4 regions of the Saccharopolyspora sp. NPDC002686 genome follow, and region 1 is predicted to be linked to each of the others. Evidence: riboswitches for the same ligand, from Rfam matches in the RefSeq annotation. Region 1 holds a riboswitch; each other region holds the start of a gene.

The links. A riboswitch is a leader RNA that binds a small molecule or an ion and turns the genes downstream of it on or off. The one in region 1 is predicted to bind cobalamin.
Region 2: linked by a shared signal. The riboswitch ahead of ABTZ89_RS31445 (ribonucleoside-diphosphate reductase subunit alpha) and the one ahead of metE (5-methyltetrahydropteroyltriglutamate--homocysteine S-methyltransferase) in region 1 are both predicted to bind cobalamin.
Region 3: linked by a shared signal. The riboswitch ahead of ABTZ89_RS04860 (HoxN/HupN/NixA family nickel/cobalt transporter) and the one ahead of metE (5-methyltetrahydropteroyltriglutamate--homocysteine S-methyltransferase) in region 1 are both predicted to bind cobalamin.
Region 4: linked by a shared signal. The riboswitch ahead of cobN (cobaltochelatase subunit CobN) and the one ahead of metE (5-methyltetrahydropteroyltriglutamate--homocysteine S-methyltransferase) in region 1 are both predicted to bind cobalamin.

The regions. Positions count from the first base shown of each region.
Region 1 covers NZ_JBEOVY010000020.1:485-5,677, forward strand. Annotated here, with positions in the region: gene ABTZ89_RS04580 (ABC transporter permease) at 1-636, opposite strand, end outside; gene ABTZ89_RS04585 (ABC transporter ATP-binding protein) at 633-1,562, opposite strand; cobalamin riboswitch at 1,735-1,956, shown strand; gene metE (5-methyltetrahydropteroyltriglutamate--homocysteine S-methyltransferase) at 2,077-4,356, shown strand; gene ABTZ89_RS04595 (alpha/beta hydrolase fold domain-containing protein) at 4,484-5,193, shown strand, end outside.
Region 2 covers NZ_JBEOVY010000336.1:2,445-7,637, reverse strand. Annotated here, with positions in the region: gene ABTZ89_RS31450 (glycoside hydrolase family 3 protein) at 1-1,683, opposite strand, end outside; cobalamin riboswitch at 1,789-2,004, shown strand; partial or broken gene ABTZ89_RS31445 (ribonucleoside-diphosphate reductase subunit alpha) at 1,987-4,497, shown strand; gene ABTZ89_RS31440 (ribonucleotide-diphosphate reductase subunit beta) at 4,529-5,193, shown strand, end outside.
Region 3 covers NZ_JBEOVY010000021.1:4,569-9,761, forward strand. Annotated here, with positions in the region: gene ABTZ89_RS04840 (pyridoxal-dependent decarboxylase) at 1-108, shown strand, start outside; gene ABTZ89_RS04845 (DMT family transporter) at 90-1,010, opposite strand; gene ABTZ89_RS04850 (LysR substrate-binding domain-containing protein) at 1,102-1,956, shown strand; gene ABTZ89_RS04855 (DUF1876 domain-containing protein) at 2,022-2,291, opposite strand; cobalamin riboswitch at 2,623-2,748, shown strand; gene ABTZ89_RS04860 (HoxN/HupN/NixA family nickel/cobalt transporter) at 2,826-3,878, shown strand; gene cobA (uroporphyrinogen-III C-methyltransferase) at 4,015-5,193, shown strand, end outside.
Region 4 covers NZ_JBEOVY010000021.1:12,227-17,419, reverse strand. Annotated here, with positions in the region: gene ABTZ89_RS04900 (precorrin-2 C(20)-methyltransferase) at 1-206, opposite strand, end outside; gene ABTZ89_RS04895 (precorrin-8X methylmutase) at 203-829, opposite strand; gene ABTZ89_RS04890 (ferredoxin-like domain-containing protein) at 856-2,070, opposite strand; cobalamin riboswitch at 2,204-2,325, shown strand; gene cobN (cobaltochelatase subunit CobN) at 2,442-5,193, shown strand, end outside.

The DNA.
Region 1 (5,193 bases):
CATGCCCAGGCCCAGCCAGTACATCGGGAAGACCTGCGCGATCCACTGCACCCACTCCGGGAACACGGTGATCGGGAAGAAGATCCCGGAGATCACGATCAGCCCGATCATCGGCAGCAGGATCAGCGCCATGCTGGTCGGCGAGTTCAGCAGCGAACCGAAGGTCGCCCCGAGCGGGATGGTCGCGACCAGACCCAGCACCGTCACCCCGAGCACGCCCGCCCACGAACCGAAGCCGAGCTCGAAGCCCTCGAACATCACCAGGGACGGGATCAGCAGGATCGCCATGCTGACCAAGGTCATGCCGCTGACCAGCACGATCTTGCCGATCAGGTAGCCCATCATGCCGTGCGGCACGGCTTTGGCGCGCAGCAGCGTGCCGTCCTCGCGTTCGGTGACCATCAGCTGCCCCATGCTGACCAGCCCGCCGAACGCGATGGTCATGCCGAGCACGCCGGGCACGCTGCTCGCCCCGACCGAGACGACGTTGAGCTCCGAATCGCGTTGGTTGAACAGCACCACGAGCAGGACCAGGGTCGGCAGCAGGTAGCTCATCAGGTCCTGCCGGTTGGCCAAGGTCTGGCGGAACTCGATCCACCCGCGCTGCAAGCCGAGGCGCACCACGTTGGCGTTCACCGCTTCACCCCCGCGTTCGCGAACTGCAGCGCAGCGGTCTCGCTGCGCCCGGACTCGTGCGCGTGCACCAGTGCCATGTAGGTGTCCTCCAAGGTCGCCCGGCGCACTTCGAGGTCGGTGACGGCTTCGCCGTGCTGCGCGAGCAGTTCGCGGACGAAGCCGGTCGCGTCCGCGGCGGAGTGCACGTACCGCTGGCCGTCGACGGACCACTTGATCTCGGAATCGGAGGCGACCTGCCGGGAGAGCTGGTCGGCGGAGCCGTCGGCGACGATGCGGCCGCCGGCCAGGATCAGGATCCGGTCGGCCAGCTTCTCCACCTCGTCCAGGTCGTGCGTGGTGAGCAGGACGGTGGTGTCCTCGTCGGCGAGCTGGTGCACCAGGTCGTGGAATTCGCGCCGGGCTTGCGGGTCGAAGCCGACCGTCGGCTCGTCCAGGAACAGCAGTTCCGGGCGGCCGACGATGCCGATCGCCACGTCCAGCCGGCGCCGCTGCCCGCCGGAGAGCTGCCGGATGCGCTTGTCCGCGTGCTCGGTCAGGCCGACCGCGTCGACGAGCTCGTCGGCGTTCCACGGTTCGCGGAAGGGCGTGTAGTAGCTGCTCAGGTGCGACAGCAGTTCGCGCACCTTCCACTTGCCGTGGTCGCGCCAGGACTGGAGCACGACGCCGAGCCGCGCCCGCCAGCGCTCGTCGCCGTGCGCCGGGTCGGTGTCGAGGACTCGGACGTCGCCGCCCGACCGCATCCGGAAGCCCTCCAGGATCTCGATGGTGGTGCTCTTGCCCGCTCCGTTGGGCCCCAGGATCGCCAGGACTTCACCGCGACGCGCGGTGAAGTCGACGCCCTTGAGCACGTCCGTCGTCCCGTAGCTCATCCGCAGGTCGCGGACGTCGAGCACGGGTGGCGATATGTGATCGCTAGCAGCCGTCATCTCCCCAGTACTTTCTGTCGTTCCTATCCGTCGAGATGTAGTACATATACTACATCCTGTTGGGTCGGCTGATCGCGTGTGGCGTGGATCTCACCGCGCTGTAGATCGACTTCAGGGGCCGTGGCCGGTGGCCGGATGCTGAACGGCCCTTGCCAACGGGGGTCTGGTCGATAGCCTTGGCAGTGCTGGTGGTTCGCCCGCTTCCGGTGACCCGGGAGGGGGCGAGGCAAGAGGGAACCCGGTGCGAATCCGGGACTGCCCCGCAGCGGTGAGCGGGAACGACCGCCGTCATCGAGCACTGGACTTCGACGTCTGGGAAGCGACGGCCAGTAGGAGCCTCCGAGTTCGGAGAACGCCCGCGAGTCCGAAGACCTGCCACCGGTGCGCCCGCCGACCGGTGGGCGCGGTCCGAGGTCTCGCGGGAGGACCTGGCCGACGAGCGGCTGCTGCCTGCCCGCTGGTCCACGCCCGCACGACCTCGGCACCCCTGATGTCGAGCTCGCGAGGTGAGGACTTGACCGGCAAGATCGGATCGACCGTACTCGGGTACCCCCGGATCGGCCCGCGGCGAGAGCTGAAGCGGGCCCTGGAGAGCTGCTGGGCGGGCCGTTCCAGCGAGGCGGAACTGCGCGAAACCGCCCGGAACCTGCGCATCGACACCTGGCGCCGGCTGCGCGACGCAGGTCTGGACTCGGTGCCCGGCAACACTTTTTCCTACTACGACCAGGTCCTCGACACCGCCGTCACCTTCGGCGCGGTGCCGAAGCGCTACGCGGAACTCGGGCTCGGATCGCTGGGCACCTACTTCGCGATGGCGCGCGGTGCGGACGCGGTGCCGCCGCTGGAGATGACCAAGTGGTTCGACACCAACTACCACTACCTGGTCCCGGAAATCGGTCCGGGCACGACGTTCTCGCTGGCCGACCGCACGCCCGTCGAGCAGTACCGCGAGGCGCTGGAGGCCGGGGTGACCACGCGCCCGGTGCTGGTCGGGCCGCTGACGTTCCTGCTGCTGGCCAAGTCAACCGCGGGGGAGTCCTTCCGGCCGCTGGACAAGCTGCCCGAGCTCCTCGGGGCCTACGCGGAACTGCTGCGCGAGCTGCACCGCGCCGGGGTCGAGTGGGTGCAGCTCGACGAGCCCGCGTTCGCCGCTGATCGCACGCCCGACCAGCTTCAGGCGCTGGGTGACGCCTACCGGCAGCTGGGCGGGTTGTCGGCGCGGCCGAAGTTGTTGGTAGCGGGGTACTTCGGCGACTTCACCGAGGCCCTGCGAGTGCTGGCGGGCACTCCGGTCGAAGCGCTCGGCGCGGACCTGGTGACCGATCCGTCCACTGTGGATTCGCTGTCCGGGGTGCCGGGGCTGCGGGACAAGACGCTGGTGGCCGGGCTCGTCGACGGGCGCAACATCTGGCGCACCGACCTCGACCGCGCGCTCACCACGGCGGCCACCCTGCTCGGCCTGGCCGGTGAGGTCGCCGTGAGCACCTCGTGCTCGCTGCTGCACGTGCCCTACGACGTCGAGGTCGAGGACATCGATCCGCAGGTCAAGTCCTGGCTGGCCTTCGCCGAGCAGAAGGTGCACGAGGTCGTCGTCCTCGGGCGTGCGCTGCGGGACGGTCGGGACGCCGTGGTCGCCGAGCTCTCCGCGGCCCGCGAAGCCATCGCCGACCGGGCGGGTGCCACGCGCGTGCGAAACAACCGCGTCCGCGCGCGGCTGGAGTCGCTGCGGCCGGAGCACTCGCAGCGCGGCGACTACCAGGAGCGGCGGGCGGCGCAGCAGAAGTCCTTGCAGCTGCCGCCGTTGCCGACCACGACGATCGGTTCGTTCCCGCAGACCACCGACGTTCGCAAGGCGCGCGCGGCGTTCCAGCGCGGGCGCATCGACCGGGCCAGCTACCAGCAGCGGATGCGCGACGAGATCAAGCGCGTGATCGAACTGCAGGAATCGATCGGCCTCGACGTGCTGGTGCACGGCGAACCCGAGCGCAACGACATGGTGCAGTACTTCGCCGAGCACCTGGACGGGTTCATCAGCACCGCCAACGGTTGGGTGCAGTCCTACGGATCCCGGTGCGTGCGGCCGCCGATCCTCTACGGCGACGTGCACCGGCCGGAGCCGATGACCGTCGAGTGGGCGACCTACGCGCAGAAGCTCACGGCGAAACCGGTCAAGGGCATGCTCACCGGGCCGGTCACCATCCTGGCCTGGTCGTTCGTCCGCGACGACCAGCCGCTGGCCGACACCGCCGCGCAGGTCGCGATGGCCATCCGCGACGAGGTCCAGGACCTGGAAGCGGCCGGGATCCGGGTGATCCAGGTGGACGAGCCGGCGCTGCGCGAACTCCTCCCGCTGCGCGCGGCCCAGCGCGCGGCGTACCTGGAGTGGGCGGTGTCGGCGTTCCGCCTGGCCACCTCGGGCGTCAGCGACTCCACCCAGATCCACACGCACCTGTGCTACTCGGAGTTCGGCGACGTGATCGACGCGATCGTGGCGCTGGACGCCGACGTGACCAGCATCGAAGCGGCCCGCTCGCGGATGGAGGTGCTCGACGACCTCAACGCGGTCGGCTTCGGTCGCGGCGTCGGACCGGGCGTGTACGACATCCACTCGCCGCGGGTGCCGGACGCGGCGGAGGTGACCGACCTGCTCCGGGCGGCCCTGCGCGCGGTCCCGGCGGACCGCCTGTGGGTGAACCCGGACTGCGGCCTGAAGACCCGCGGCTACGCGGAGGTCGAGCCGGCCCTGGAGAACCTGGTCAGCGCAGCGGAAGCGGTCCGCCGCGACCTGCCCTGACCACGGGGGTTGCGGGCGGTGCCGAACCCCCACCACTCACGGCACCGCCCGCGACACCCCTGTTGTGATCCAGTTCACCGGAAAAGGGTGACATGGTGTTGTCGCGGACAGCTGCGACTGTCGGCGCATGACGATCACTGACGAGGACTGCCTCGCCGAGACCTCCGCGTTCAACGAGCAGTTCGAGACCGCCCGTCCGTCGCGTGGCGAAGTGCCGGATGCGACCGCACTGGAACTGCTGCGGCGCAACCGGCTGGGCGGCGATGCCCCACCGGTGAGGCTGCCGCAGGGGCAGGACCGCGTCGTGGCGGGCGGGGTGCCGGTCCGGGCCTTCGTGCCGGACCACGTCGACGGCGTTTACCTGCACATCCACGGCGGTGGCTGGGCAATCGGCGCTGCGGGAGGGCAGGACGAGAAGCTGTGGCGGCTGGCGGAGCAGGCTCGGCTGGCGGTGGTGAGCGTGGAATACCGGCTGGCACCGGAGCACCCGTTCCCGGCCGGGCCCGACGACTGCGAAGCGGTTGCCCGGTGGCTGGTGGACCACGCCGCGGCCGAGTTCGGCACCCGACGGCTGCTGATCGGCGGCGAATCGGCCGGCGCCCACCTGAGCGTCCTGACGCTGCTGCGCCTCCGCGACCGGCACGGCATCACCGGCGCGTACCGGGCGGCCCAGTTGACCTTCGGCCCGTACGACCTGTCGATGACACCGAGCCAGCGGCTATTCGGGTCCAGGCAACTGCTGAGCAACACCGACTCGCTGCGGCGCAGCTACGAACGCTTCACGCCGGGGATGGGAGCGGAGGACCGCCGCGACCCGGAGGTCTCGCCGCTGTACGC
Region 2 (5,193 bases), on a different contig from region 1:
CACCGCGACATCAGCATCCCGGGCGACTGCGAGCGCCGCGGCGAGCTCGCTCGCGTCGTCCCACTCCCGCGCCCGGTGGCCGAGCCCGACCGACACCAGGCCCTCGGTGCTCTCCGGGGTGAACTCCACGGTCAACGCCATCCGCCCCGACGCGTCCAGGTCCGAATCCACCAGCACGACGTTGAACCGCTGCTCCGGCGGTTCCAGCATGTCCGCCAGCGGGTCGTCGACACCCGACGTGCGCGCCACGTCCGCCGCCAGCACCTCGCGGCCCGAGACCTCGGCCCGGAAGTGCCCGGTGCCGCTCACCCCGAACACGTGCTCGCCGAGTTCTGCGCTCACCTTCGCCCGCAACCGCAACGACTTCGCCCCGTGCGGCAGGCCGGACATCCACAGCAGCCGATCGGTGCCGCGGAGCTCGCTGCCGAGCACTTCCCCGTCCGCGCCGAGGAAATCGACGCGGATCCCGGCACCTCCCCCGTCCGGATCGGCCACCTCGTCCGGCGCGAGCACGTCCAGCAACCGCCGGTGCCGAACCCCGCGCTGGTAGACCACCTGCGCGTCCGGCAGCGCAGCCCGCAGCCCGGCCAGCGGCGTCACCACGTGCGGCGGGCTGACGTGCGACGAACCTCCGCCCTGCACGGCGGGAATCGTCGCGTTCTCCCCGATCACGGCCACTTTGGACACCTTCGGGTCGATCGGCAGCACCGGCGCCCCACCGACGGGTTCGTTGCGCAGCAGCACGAATCCGCGGGTCGCGAGATCGCGGACGATCGGCCGGGCTTCCTCCGGCGGCGCGCCGCCACCTGGCTCGGAATCCTCGAAAGCCCCGACGCGGGAAGCCAACCGGAGCAACCGCAGGACCTTGTCGTCGAGCACCTCGGCCGGAACTTCGCCCTGCTGCACTGCCTTCGCGAGCTTCCCGTCGGCCCACGGGCTCTTCGGCCCCGGCATCGCCAGGTCCAACCCGCCCAGCGCGGCACCGCGCAGCGAGCGGGTGGCGAACCAGTCCGACACCACCACGCCGTCCCACCCCCACTCGCCCTTGAGCACGTCGTTGACCAGCGGCGAGTTCTCCGTCATCGTCTGCCCGTTGACCGAGTTGTAGGCCGCCATCACCACCCACGGACCGGCCTTCGACACGATCCGCTCGAACGGTTTCAGGTAGACCTCGCGCAACGTCCGCTCGTCGACCACCGCGTCGTAGCTGAGCCGTTCGGTCTCGGTGTCGTTGGCGACGAAGTGCTTCGCCGTCGCCGCCACCCCGCGCGACTGGACGCCCGAGACGACCTCCGCGCCGAGCTCCCCGATCAGCAGCGGATCCTCGGAGAAGTTCTCGAAGTGCCTGCCGCCGAACGGACTCCGGTGCACGTTCACCGTCGGCGCGAGCACCACGTGCACACCGCGCCGCCGCGCCTCGTCGCCGAACAGCTCGCCCGCGGTCCGCGCCGCCGCCCGGTCCCAAGTGGCCCCCAGCGCGGACGCGACCGGCAGCAGCAGCGACGTGTCGCGCTCGTCCCACTCCGTTCCGCGCACCCCGTTCGGGCCGTCGGAGAGCACCATCAAGCGCAGTCCGACCTTCGGCATAGGATGCAGCGTCCAGAAGCCGGCACCGGTCAGCAGCCGGGCCTTCTCCGCCGCGGTCAGCTCCTCCAACAACGACCGCAGCTGCGCCTCGTCCACGGGCAACCCCTTTCGGCAGGCTCCGGTCGCCAGTCTCTGCCACCCGACCGGGGAGCACAACACGCCGATATCTGCCCGTTCACATCAGCCACAAACCCAACATGTAGTGTGTCGATCGCTGGTGGTTCGCCAGAGCGATCTGGTGAGGCAAGAGGGAACCCGGTGCGAATCCGGGACTGCCCCGCAGCGGTGAACGGGAACGACCGTCGTGACCCGACCGCCCATCCCGGGCGACGGGTAGAGCACTGGGCCAACGCCTGGGAAGCCACGACCAGTAGGCCGCCCGTGAGTCCGAAGACCTGCCACCGGTGCACGCGACAAGGCGTGCTGTCCGGGGCCTCGAGGGCGGGTTCGCGTGGACGATCGGCGGCGCCTGCCGCCCTGGTCTTCTCGCGCGCGCTCGAGGTCCGCAGAGCTCGCGAGGGGAGAGAGCCAGTGACGGCCACACTCAACGACTGGACCGAGGTGTCGACCGCGGTCCACCAGGCCTGCGCCGGATTGTCCGGCGTGTCCGCGGAAGCAGTGCTCGACGAAGTGCGGCGCACCGGCTACGCGGGGATCAGCGACGACGAGCTCTCGCTGGCCCAGATCATGGCTGCCCGCACCCTGATCGAGACCGAACCGAACTACTCGCAGGTCACCGCCCGCCTGCTGCTGAACCGGATGCGCCGCGAAGCGCTGGAGTTCCTCGGCGCGGAGCCGGACTCGGACTACGCCGAGCACTTCGCCGAGTACGTGCGCCGGGGGGTGGCGCTCGAACAGCTGGACCCGGAGCTGGCGGACTTCGACCTGGACCGGCTGGGCAGCGCGCTGGAGCCCGAGCGCGACCTGGAGTTCGGCTTCCTGGGTCTGCAGACCCTCTACGACCGGTACTTCCTGCACGAGGGCGGTGTGCGCTTCGAGCTGCCGCAGGCCTTCTTCATGCGGGTCGCGATGGGCCTGGCGCTGCGCGAGGACGACCGCGAAGCCCGCGCGATCGAGTTCTACCAGCTGCTGTCGTCGTTCGACTTCATGTGCTCGACGCCGACGCTGTTCAACGCAGGCACCACCCGTCCCCAGCTGTCCTCGTGCTTCCTCACCACGGTGGACGACGACCTGTCCGGCATCTTCCACTCGATCAGCAACAACGCGCTGCTGTCGAAGTACGCCGGCGGCCTCGGCAACGACTGGACGCCGGTGCGCGGCATCGGCGCGCACATCAAGGGCACCAACGGCAAGTCGCAGGGCGTGGTGCCGTTCCTGAAGATCGCCAACGACACCGCGGTGGCGGTCAACCAGGGCGGCAAGCGCAAGGGCGCGGTCTGCGCCTACCTGGAGACCTGGCACATCGACGTCGAGGAATTCCTCGACCTGCGCAAGAACACCGGTGACGACCGGCGCCGCACCCACGACATGAACACCGCGAACTGGGTGCCCGACGAGTTCCTGCGCCGCGTCGAGGCCGACGAGCAGTGGACGCTGTTCTCCCCCGACGAGACCCCGGACCTGCACGACCTCTACGGCACGGCGTTCGCCGAGCGCTACCGCGCCTACGAGCAGGCCGCCGACCGCGGCGAGATCGCGGTGTTCAAGCGGGTCCGCGCGGTCGAGCTGTGGCGGCGGATGCTGACCATGCTGTTCGAGACCGGCCACCCGTGGATCACCTTCAAGGACCCGTGCAACCTGCGTTCGCCGCAGCAGCACTCGGGCGTGGTGCACTCCTCGAACCTGTGCACCGAGATCACCCTGAACACCAGCGTCGACGAGGTCGCGGTGTGCAACCTCGGCTCGATCAACCTGGCCCACCACGTCACGGCCGGCGGGATCGACGCCGAGCGCCTGGAGCGCACCACCCGCACCGCGGTCCGGATGCTGGACAACGTCATCGACATCAACTTCTACACGATCCCGGAGGCCCGCCGGTCCAACATGCGGCACCGGCCGATCGGGCTGGGGCTGATGGGCTTCGCCGACGCGCTGTTCGTGCAGCGCATCGCGCCGTCGACGCCGGAAGCAGTGGAGTTCGCGGACCGCAGCATGGAGCTGATCAGCTACCACGCGATCAGCGCCTCCAGCAGGCTGGCCGCCGAGCGCGGCCGCTACGAGACCTTCGACGGCTCGCTGTGGAGCAAGGGCGTGCTGCCCATCGACTCGCTGGAACTGCTCGCCGAAGCCCGCGGCGGTGACGTCGACCTGGACCGCTCGTCCACGATGGACTGGGCGGAGCTGCGGGAACGCGTGGTCCGCGACGGGATGCGCAACTCCAACGTGATGGCCATCGCGCCGACCGCGACGATCGCCAACATCTGCGGCGTCAACCAGTCGATCGAGCCGGTCTACCGGAACCTGTACGTCAAGGCGAACATGTCCGGCGACTTCACCGTGGTCAACCCGCACCTGGTCGCCGACCTCAAGCGCGCCGGCCTGTGGGACGAGGCGATGGTCGCCGACCTGAAGTTCCACGACGGCAGCCTGCTGCCGATCGACCGGATCCCGCAGGAGCTCAAGGAGCTCTACGCCACCGCGTTCGAGATCGAGCCGCACTGGCTGGTCGACGCCGCCGCGCGCCGGCAGAAGTGGATCGACCAGGCCCAGTCGCTGAACCTCTACGTCGCCGCCCCCAGCGGCCGCAAGCTCGACGAGCTGTACCGGCTGGCCTGGCGCAAGGGCCTCAAGACCACGTACTACCTGCGCTCCACCAGCGCGACCCACGTGGAGAAGAGCACCCTGCGCGGCACCGACGGCAAGCTCAACGCCGTCCCGACCACGGTCCCCACCACCTCGACCGGAGCCGCCTGCTCCATCGAGGACCCGGACTGCGAAGCCTGCCAGTGACGCCCCACCCCGGGTCCCACCCGCAATTTCAATGGAAATCGCACCCCCGATTTCCATTGAAATTGCGGGGACCCGGGGCGCGCGGACCGCACTGCACGAACGAAAACCCCTGGAGCACCACAGCATGACCTCCCTGCAGTCCCCCTCCACCTCCGCCGGTCTCGGCGAGATCGACCGCTCCGGCGGGCGCGTCGACGTCAGCGAGAAGGCGATGATCAACGCCCGCGCCGACGTCAACCAGCTGCTGCCGCTGAAGTACGGCTGGGCGTGGGAGAAGTACCTCGCCGGCTGCAACAACCACTGGATGCCCACCGAGATCTCGATGCAGGCCGACATCGCGCTGTGGAAGTCCACCGACGGGCTCAGCGACGACGAACGGCTGATGCTCAAGCGCAACCTCGGGTTCTTCGCCACCGCGGAATCCCTGGTCGCCAACAACATCGTGCTCGCGGTCTACCGGCACATCACCAACCCCGAATGCCGCCAGTACCTGCTGCGCCAGGCCTTCGAGGAAGCCGTGCACACGCACACCTTCCAGTACATCTGCGAGAGCCTCGGCCTCGACGAGGGCGAGCTGTTCAACATGTACCGGGAGATCCCGTCGATCTCCGACAAGGACGCCTGGGCGCTGCAGTACACCCAGAGCCTGGAGGACCCGGACTTCGCGACCGGCACCACCGAGGCCGACCAGGCCTT
Region 3 (5,193 bases), on a different contig from region 1:
ACCAAAGTGGACGGTCGCACGGTGCTGCGGTTCGCGGTCGGCTCACCGCAGACCGAGCGGCGGCACGTGCAGGCGGCGTGGAAGCGCATTCAGGAATCGATGGGCTGACGTACCCGGCGTTCGCGCGGGCGCACCGGTGCTGCTCGGTCCGGGCGGGTGCCGAGCACGCAGGACGCGGCGCCGAGCGCGATGCCGAGCGCTGTCGCGATCGTCGGGGTTTCGCCGAGCAGGGGCCAGGCCAGCAGCGCGGCGACCGGTGGCACGGCGCTGAACAGGGCGCTCGCCCGGCTCGCCCCGCCGACGGCGACCGCTCGCAGGTAGCACGAGATGCCGATGACGGATCCCGCCAGTACCAGCCACGCCAGCACCGCGGCGGCCTGCACCCAGTGCGTGACGTGGCCGTGCTCGAAGAGCGCGAGCACGCCGACCGCGATAGCCGCAGCGGCTGACTGCACCGCTCCGCCGGCTCGCGGATCGATCGGCCCGCAGAACCGCTGCTGGTAGAGGCCGCCGGCGGAGAAGCCCAGGAGTCCGACCAGGGTGAGCAGGATGCCCGGGTTCAACGTGCCCTCGGCGAGCACCTGGCCGCCGAGGGTGACGACCACGGCGAGCACGCCGACGACGAGTCCCGCCAGGCGGACCCGGCTCAGCCGCTCGCGCAGCAGCACGGCCGCCAGCGCTGCGGTGAGGACCGGGTTCATGGCGATCACCAGCGCGGTCACCGACGCCGGAACGCCGACGCTCATCCCGCCGTAGCAGCCGCCGAACTGCGCCCCGTAGGTGAGGATTCCGGACGCGGCCGCGTGCCCCAGCTGCCTGCCGCGCGGCCAGTCGGCGCGGGAGGCGGTCGCGATCACCGCGAGCAGCGCGGCGGCCATCGCCAGGCGCACGGTGGTCAGCAGGAACGGGGGAGCGGCGGCGACGCCCAGCTTCCCGGTGGGGAATCCGCTGGCCCAGATGAACACGATCGGCGCTGCCAGCGACAGCGGGATCGAGCGTGCGGTCTTCATGATCCCAGGTTCGCCGCCGTCCCCCGGCCGCGTCCAACGACGATAAGCAATCGCGATCGATTGCGAAAGCTTATCAGTTATGCTCGGAAGCATGAGCGCTGTGCTGGACGTCGTCGCGCTGCGGAGCCTGGTCGCGGTGGCCGACTGCGGCGGATTCCACCGGGCCGCCGCCGCGTTGTCGCTGACGCAGTCCGCGGTCAGCCAGCACGTGCGCAAGCTGGAGCGGGTGGTCGACCGGAAGCTGGTCAGCAGGGAAGGGCGGCAGGCGAGGTTCACGTCGTCCGGGGAGCTGCTGCTGGCCGAAGCGCGGCGCATCCTCGACGTGCACGACTCGGCGCTGCGCCGCCTCGGTGCTGAAGAGCCGCACACGCTCGTCTTCGGCTCCACCGAGCACGCCGCCGACCGGCTGCTCCCGGAGCTGGCCACCCGGCTCCGCGCGGCCTTCCCGGAGTGGGAGGTGCGGTTCCGGCTCGACCGGACGGCCCGGCTGGCGGACGCGGTCGACCGCGGCAGCATCGACATCGCGCTGCTGATCGACTACGCCAACAGCGGCCACGACCGCGAAGCCGGGCAGTTCCGCTTGGAGTGGTACGCCGCCCCGGACTGGGAACCGCCCGCGGCCGGCGAACCGCTGCCGATGGTCGTCTTCGACGAGCCGTGCATCACGCGGCGGCTCGCGGTCCGAGCGGTGACCGACACCGGTCAGCAGCCGGATCTGGTGTGCGAGGCCGCCGATCTGGCCGGGGTGCTCGCGGCCGTGCGCTCCGGACTGGGGGTGGCGCTGCTGCCGTCGGCGAAGCCGCGCCTGGAAGGGCTCGTCGTGCGCGACGACCTGCCGCGCCTCGGACCTGCTCCGCTGCGCGTCCGGGTTCGCCAGGGGTTGGGCGAGGACGTCGTGGACCTGGCTGCGAAAGCGGTCGGCGAAGCCCTCGCCGTGCACTCGTGAGGGTCGGCGATCTCACGCGAGAACGGCGCTCCGCGCGGGGTTCTCGCGTGAAATCGCCGATGAATTCAGGCCGGTAGGTGCACGCGGCGGTGGAGGCGTTCTCCGATGTCCTTGGCCGCGTTGTCCAGCAGTTTGTGCGCCAGTTCGAACAGGGCGCGGGCGATCGCGATCTCGTCGCCGATCTGCGGTACCTCCGGGTCGTCCGGGTGGCGTCGCGCGGTTCCGTGGCCGTGCAGCGCCTGACCGGCCGGAGTGGTGAACCCGACGTCGGCGGTGGTCTTCGACCCCGCCTCCACGACCTGCAGGTTCAACGTGATCGTGTGCGTCTCGTTCATGGTGGCCTCCTGGTCCCCGTCGGCCCGCTGGTGCAGGCCGTTTCAGGTCGCCGTAACCCCCAGCATGCGCGCGCTCCCGGGCCGGCGAAAGGCCGATGTTCATCCGTTCGGAGTAGTCGTGGACCACAGTTTCAATTGAAACTGCAAACCCCGAGCACGGGAGACCACAGTTTCAATTGAAACTGCGGAAACCCGGTGATCGCATCCGCGGTACCGCCACGCACGGTAGGTCTGGAAAAACCTCACTTGAAACTGCGGCATTCCGGTGATCGCGGTCACCGGGGTTTGACCCGGGGGTGGTGATCGCGGAAGGATTCCGCCGCCGACAGTGCAGGAACCCGGTGCGAATCCGGGACGGTCCCGCCACTGTGACCGGGGAGCGGCCCCCGCTCGAGGCCACGGCTGCCACGCAGCTGGAAGGCCGGGGTGCCGCGTCGATCCGGGAGTCAGGAGACTGCGCGCCGGCCCCGCGTCGCACCGCGGCGCGCGGACACCGAGCCCCTCGGGCGGGAAACCCAGGAGGTCGGAGAACCCATGCACGGGGAATCCGGAACGGAACAGCAGCGCGCCGGTTGGGGCGCGGCGGAGCGGCGCAAGGCAGCGGTCGTGCTGGCCGCGGTAGGGGTGTTGCACCTGGTGGGCTGGGGTGCCTACCTGCTGCACCACGACAACTTCGGCATGGCGGGCGGGCTCGCCGCAGCGGGCACCACGGCGTACCTGCTCGGCCTGCGCCACGGCTTCGACGCCGACCACGTCGCGGTGATCGACGACGCCACGCGGCTGCTGATGCAACGCGGACGGCGTCCGGTCTCGACCGGCATGTGGTTCGCGCTCGGGCACGCCAGCGTCGTGCTCTTCCTCGCGTTCGCGGTCGCGTTCATCGCCGGGCCCGCCGCGCAGGAGTGGGCGGAGCAGGCCGGGGTGCAGGTCTCGACGGTCGTGGACCTGATCGTGATCGCGGTGCTGACCGCGCTGGCCGTGCTCAACGCGCTGGTCCTGCGCGACGCGGTGCGCCTGCTGCGCCGGGCGCGGCGCGGTGACGTCGACGAGGCCGAGGTCGAGATGGTGCTCGGTCGGCGCGGGTTGCTCGCGCGGTTGCTGCGCGGGCGGACGCGCACCATCGCCCGCTCCTGGCACCTGTTCGGGATCGGGCTGCTGTTCGGCCTCGGCATGCAGACCGCGACCGAGATCACCGTGCTCGCCATGGTCACGCCGGGGCAGCTTTCGCCGATCGCGGTGCTGAGCCTGCCGCTGCTGTTCGCCGCGGGGATGTGCACTGTGGACAGCGTGGACGGCATGCTGATGTCCCGCGCCTACACCTGGTCGCTGGCCCAGCCGCTGCGGCGGCTGTGGGTGAACGTGACCACCACCGCGCTGACCGTGGTGCTGGCGGCGGTCGTCGCGCTGGTCGTGCTCGCCGGGGTGCTCGACGAGCTCGGCGTGCCGAACACCACGCCGATCGCGGCGATCAGCGACCACTTCGAACTGCTCGGCTATCTGACGCTGGCCGTTTTCATGGCAGTATGGGGCGGCGCCGCGCTCTGGTGGAGCCTGTCCTCCCGCCGCGATCGGGCGGAGCGCGCGTGACCGACGTCCACGGGTTGGTTCGGGGTGGCGCCGAGCGGCCGGACCGGTGATCGTGAGCCACGACGAAGTGGCCAACCGCCCCTGTGAGCACGAATCCCCGGCGATGGCGTCGGGCGAGCACGACTGGACTACGGACATGACCAAGCACCTTGAGCACCACTACTTCGCCGGCCTGGACCTCACCGGGAAGCGGGTGGTCGTCGTCGGCGCGGGCACCGTCGCGCAGCGCCGGGTTCCGCGCCTGATCAACGCCGGTGCGCGGGTCGAGGTCATCGCGCCGGAGGCGACTCCCGCCGTTGAAGCGATGGCCGAGGCGGGCGAGCTGATCTGGCACCAGCGCCCTTACGCGACTGGTGATCTCGACGGCGCTTGGTACGTCGTGGCGTGCGCGACCGGAACCGAGGTGAATGCGGCGGTCGCGGCCGAGGCCGAGCAGAACCGGATCTTCTGCGTGCGCGCCGACGACGCCTCGCAGGGCACGGCAGTGACACCGGCGGTGGCGCAGCACGGCGGGCTGCTGCTCGGCGTGCTGTCCGGCGGCGAGCACTGGCGTTCGGCCGCCGTTCGCGACGCGCTCGTCGAGGCGTTGCGGACCGGCGTGGTCGACGAGCGCTCCGAGCCGCCGTCGCCGGGGGTGGCCCTGGTCGGTGGCGGGCCGGGCGATCCGGACCTGATCACGGTGCGCGGGCGTCAGCTGCTGGGGCGCGCGGACGTGGTGATCACCGACCGGCTGGCGCCGCGCGAGCTGCTCGAAGAGCTCGGTCCGCACGTGGAAGTGGTCGACGCTTCGAAGATCCCGTACGGGCGGGCGGCGAACCAGGACGTCATCAACTCGCTGCTGATCGAGCACGCCAAGGCCGGGAAGTTCGTGGTGCGGCTCAAGGGCGGCGACCCCTACCTGTTCGGGCGCGGCTTCGAGGAGCTGCTGGCGTGCGCCGAGGCCGGTGTCGCGGTGACGGCGGTTCCCGGGATCACCAGTGCTTTCGCGGCTCCGTCCGCGGCGGACGTGCCGGTGACGCACCGCGGTGTCGCGCACGAGGTCGTGGTCGTGTCCGGACACGTCGGACCGCACGACGAGCAGTCCCTTGTGGACTGGCCGTCGCTGGGACGGCTGCGCGGGACCATCGTGCTGATGATGGGCGTCAAGCGGATCGCGGAGTTCGCGGCGGTTCTGGTGGAGCACGGCCGCGACCCGAAGACCCCGGTCGCGGTGGTGCAGGAAGGCACCACGCGCAACCAGAAGACACTTCGCACGACGCTGGGCGAGGCCGCCGAGGCGATCCGCGAAGCCGAGATCAAGCCGCCGGCGACCATC
Region 4 (5,193 bases), on a different contig from region 1:
ACCGGGTAGACCAGCGCTTCTTCGACCTGGCCTGCCCGCAGGTACGGTTCGGCGATCGACCGCGCGACGCTCCGGCCGTGGCGAGCGCTGTGGTAGGCGATCACCTCGGCCTGCTCGATCAGCCGGGCGGCCTTGACCGTCACCAGTTCCGGGTCGCCGGGACCGAGGCCCACGCCGTAGAGCGTGCCCTTGCCGTTGCTGCTCACTCTTCCTCGCTCGCGATCGCGTTGATGGCGGCCACCGCCATGGCGCTGCCGCCCCGGCGGCCGCGCACCACCAGGTGCTCCAGACCGCTCGGGTGCGCTGCCAGCGCGTCCTTGGATTCCGCCGCGCCGATGAACCCGACCGGCAGGCCCAGCACCGCGGCGGGCGCGTCGGCACCGTCCTCGATCATCTCCAGCAGCCGGAACAGCGCGGTCGGCGCGTTGCCGATCGCGACCACGGATCCGCCCAGCTGATCGCGCCACAGCTCCAGGGCCGCCGCGCTGCGGGTCGTGCCCAGCTCGCGGGCCAGGTCCGGAACCCGCTCGTCGGACAGCGTGCAGATCACCGGGTTGTCGGCCGGCAGGCGCCGCCGGGTCACACCCGCAGCCACCATCGCGGCGTCGCACAGGATCGGCGCACCGCCGTGCAGCGCCGCACGCGCGTCGGCCACCACGTCCGGCGAGAACGCGATGTCCTCGACCAGGTCGACCATGCCGCAGGCGTGGATCATCCGCACCGCGACGCCGGCCACGTCCGGCGGCAAGCCGTCCAGCCGGGCTTCCGAGCGGATCGTGGCGAAGGAGCGGCGGTAGATCTCCGCACCTTCCCGGACGTATTCGGGCACCCCGCGGTAGCGGGAGCTGTTCTCGTTCACACTTTCCTCCGTGCCGCGCCGAGCGCGGCGGATACCTGGTCGACATCGGCTTCGGAAGTCCACGTCGCCCCGTCGAGTCCGACCTCGTAGCCGGTTCCGGTGGCCAGCACTTCCACGACGCGTCCCGGCGGACGGCCGCAGCGCCGCTCGCACCCCGACCAGTGCACCGGCAGGTCACCGAGCGAGGCCCCTCGCCGGGCGTCTTCCCGGACGTCGGCCAGCGCCTTCGCGCACCCGGGCCGACCAGCGCACGTGGTCACCCCGACCCCGGCCGAAGCGGGGTCGGTGAGCAGGCCGCGCGCACCGAGTTCCGACGCCCACCGACCGGCTTCGACCGGTCGCATGCCGGGCAGGACCGCGGTCCGCCAAGGCGTCAGGCGCAGTTCGCCCGCGGCGTCGGATGCGGCGGTGATGATATCCACCTGGTCCCGCGCCAGACGGCCCAGTGGTGCGCCCGCCACGACGGAAACCGTTCCGTCGCGCCGAATCACGCGCCCGACCTGCGCATGCGTGGTCGGCGCCGGGGGCGTCGGCTCGGCTGGTGCGACCTCGGCGCCCAGCCGTTCAGCGATCCGTCGCGCCCCGCCGTCGAGTTCGGCCAATCGCCATGCCGAACAGCCCTGCGCCGCCTTCTCCGCGAGGAATGCTTCGGCGGCGGCGATGGCGGCTCCAGCGGCTCGCCGCGGGGTCGTTCGAACACCGGAATCCACCCCGGCGAGCAGCAGCACAACGGTGTCCGCGGACACCGCTCGCAGCGCGACGTCGGCGCCGAGCGAGCTGACGTCGCCGCTGCCGTCGTCGACCGCGAACAGGAAACGTCCGGGCAGTTCGGCCAGCTCCGGGGTCGCGCACAGCGCCGCGTCGAGTTCGGCCGCCACCGCTCGCACGTCCACCAGCTCGCGCCCCTCCGCCGAGGGCGAGCCGATGATGTTGCGGACCCGCTCGTGGGTGTCCGACGGCAGCAACCCCGCTTCGCGCAACCGCGCGGCGAGCTCCTGCGCCGCTCCGGCCGGCAGGCCGCGGACCTGCAGGTTCGCCCGCGAGGTCAGCTCCAGCCCGCCGTCCCCCAACGCCGCGACCTCGGCCAGCGCGCGAACCTGGGACGGGCTCAGCGCGCCGCCGGGGACGCGGATCCGGGCCAGTCCGCCGTCGGCGGCCTCGTGCACCCGCAACGCGCCAGGACACGCATCCCGTTCAGCTCTTCGCACCACGCGGCAGATACTACGGACCCGGGTAGTTGCGGACGCAAACCAAACGCGGTGCGACGCGCGTCATGCTCGCGAACCTTGACGTAGGATCACCCCGTTGCGGAAAGTGGTCCGCAGCATCATGCGGCGATGTGCGGAGGAAGCCGGTGCGAATCCGGCGCGGTCCCGCCACTGTCACCGGGGAGCGAACTCCACGATGCCACTGTCCTAACAGGACGGGAAGGCGGAGCGAGCGCTGATCCGGGAGCCAGGAGACTCCGGTCGCCGCTGGACCTGCCGACCGGGGCGAGGAACCCCGAGAGAGGTGCCGTCATGCGCCGCGCAAGCGCGCCCTGGCCCAGCGTCGCCGTTCGCCGAGCCGAGGAGCGCCCCGCATGATCCTGCTTCTGTCCACTTCGGACACAGACCTGCTCAGCGCCCGCGCCGCCGACGCCGACTTCCGGCTCGGCAACCCCGCCCGGCTGGGCGTGGACGACCTGCCGCCGCTGCTGGAGGACGTCGAGCTGGTCGTGGTGCGGCTGCTCGGCGGCCGCCGGGCCTGGGAAGAAGGTCTGGACGCGCTGCTGGCGGGACCGCGCCCGGTGGTCGTGCTCGGCGGCGAGCAGGCCCCGGACGCCGAGCTGATGGAGTGCTCGACGGTGCCGGCCGGGGTGTGCGCCGAAGCGCACCGCTACCTCGCCCACGGCGGCCCGGACAACCTCGCCCAGCTGCACCGATTCCTCTCCGACACGGTCCTGCTCACCGGCCACGGCTTCGAACCGCCTGCCGAAACGCCGTCCTGGGGCGTGCTCGAGCGGACCCCGCAGCGCACCGAAGGCCCGACCGTCGCGGTGCTCTACTACCGAGCGCACCACATGGCGGGCAACACCGCGTTCGCCCACGCGCTGTGCGAGGCGATCGAGGACGCAGGCGGTCAAGCCCTGCCGCTGTTCTGCGCCTCGCTGCGCGCACCCGACCCGGAACTGCTGGAACAGCTGGGCAAGGCGGACGCGCTGGTCGTCACCGTGCTCGCCGCCGGGGGCACCAAGCCCGCCACCGCTTCGGCCGGTGGCGACGACGAGGCGTGGGACGTCGGCGCGCTCGCCGAACTCGACATCCCGATCCTGCAAGGCCTGTGCCTGACCAGCAGCCGCGCCGCGTGGGAGGACAACGACGAAGGCCTGTCCCCGCTGGACATGGCCACCCAGGTGGCGGTGCCCGAGTTCGACGGCCGCCTGATCACGGTTCCGTTCTCGTTCAAGGAGAACGACGCCGAAGGCCTGCCGGTCTACGTCGCCGATCCCGAGCGCGCGGCCCGCGTCGCGGGCATCGCGGTCCGCCACGCCGCGCTGCGGCACATCCCGCCGCAGGACAAGCGGCTGGCGCTGATGCTGTCGGCCTACCCCACCAAGCACTCCCGGATCGGCAACGCGGTCGGCCTGGACACCCCGGTCAGCGCGGTCCGCCTGCTGCGGGAGCTGCGCGACCAGGGCTACGACATCGGCCCGGCCGACGGTCCCGACGCGCTGCCCGGCGTCGCCGAGCAGGACGGCGACGCGCTGATCCACGCGCTGATCGCCGCTGGCGGCCAGGACCGCGACTGGCTGTCCGAGGAGCAGTTGAGCGGCAACCCGGTCCGCATCCCCGCGCGCCGGTACGCGGAGTGGTTCGCGACGCTGCCCGAGGACCTGCGCGGCGAGATCGAGCAGCACTGGGGAGCGCCGCCCGGCGAGCTGTTCGTCGACCGGTCCCAGGACCCGGACGGCGAGATCGTGCTCGCCGCCGTCCGCGCGGGCAACGTCGTGCTGATGGTGCAGCCGCCGCGCGGTTTCGGGGAGAACCCGATCGCGATCTACCACGACCCGGACCTGCCGCCGAGCCACCACTACCTGGCCGCCTACCGCTGGCTGATCGACGAGTTCGGCGCGCACGCGATGGTGCACCTGGGCAAGCACGGCAACCTCGAGTGGCTGCCCGGCAAGACCGCGGGCATGTCCGCCTCCTGCTCCCCCGACGCGGCGCTGGCCGACCTGCCGCTGATCTACCCGTTCCTGGTCAACGACCCCGGCGAGGGCACGCAGGCCAAGCGCCGCGTGCACGCCACCCTCGTCGACCACCTGGTGCCGCCGATGGCGCGCGCGGAGAGCTACGGCGACATCGCGCGGCTGGAGCAGCTGCTCGACGAGCACGCCAACATCTCCGCGATGGACCCGGCGAAGCTGCCCGCGATCCGCAGCCAGATCTGGACGCTGATGCAGGCCGCCAAGCTCGACCACGACCTGGGGCTGGACGAACGGCCGCACGACGCCGAGTTCGACGACATGCTGCTGCACGTCGACGGCTGGCTGTGCGAGGTCAAGGACGCCCAGATCCGCGACGGCCTGCACGTGCTCGGCGACGCCCCGACCGGCGAAGCCCGGGTCAACCTCGTGCTCGCGATGCTGCGGGCCCGCCAGATGTGGAGCGGGCAGAGCGCCGCGCTGCCCGGTCTGCGCGAAGCGCTCGGGCTCTCCGAGGACGGCAGCGAGGCGCGCGAGCACGTCGACGACGTCGAAACCCGCGCGCACGCCCTGGTCCAGGGCATGGAGGACCGCGGCTGGAAAACCGCTGCGGCAGCCGAGGTTTGCCGCGAGGTCCTCGGCGAGACCAACGACGCCGTCGTGCAGGTGCTGGAGTTCGCCGCGAACGAGGTGGTGCCGCGGCTCGCGGCGACGACCGACGAGATGACCGCGACGCTGCACGCCCTCGAAGGCGGCTACGTGCCCGCGGGCCCCAGCGGATCGCCGCTGCGCGGACTGGTCAACGTGCTGCCCACCGGACGCAACTTCTACTCGGTCGACCCCAAGGCGGTGCCGAGCCGGCTCGCGTGGGAAACCGGTTGGGCCATCGCGGAATCCCTGCTCGACCGCTACCGCGCCGACACCGGCGAGTGGCCGCGCTCGGTCGGCCTGTCGGTGTGGGGCACCAGCGCGATGCGCACCTCCGGCGACGACATCGCCGAGGTGCTGGCGCTGCTCGGCGTCCGGCCGACCTGGGACGAGGCGTCGCGCCGCGTCAACGGGCTGGAGGTGATCCCGCTCGAGGAGCTGGGCCGCCCGCGCATCGACGTCACGGTCCGGATCAGCGGGTTCTTCCGGGACGCCTTCC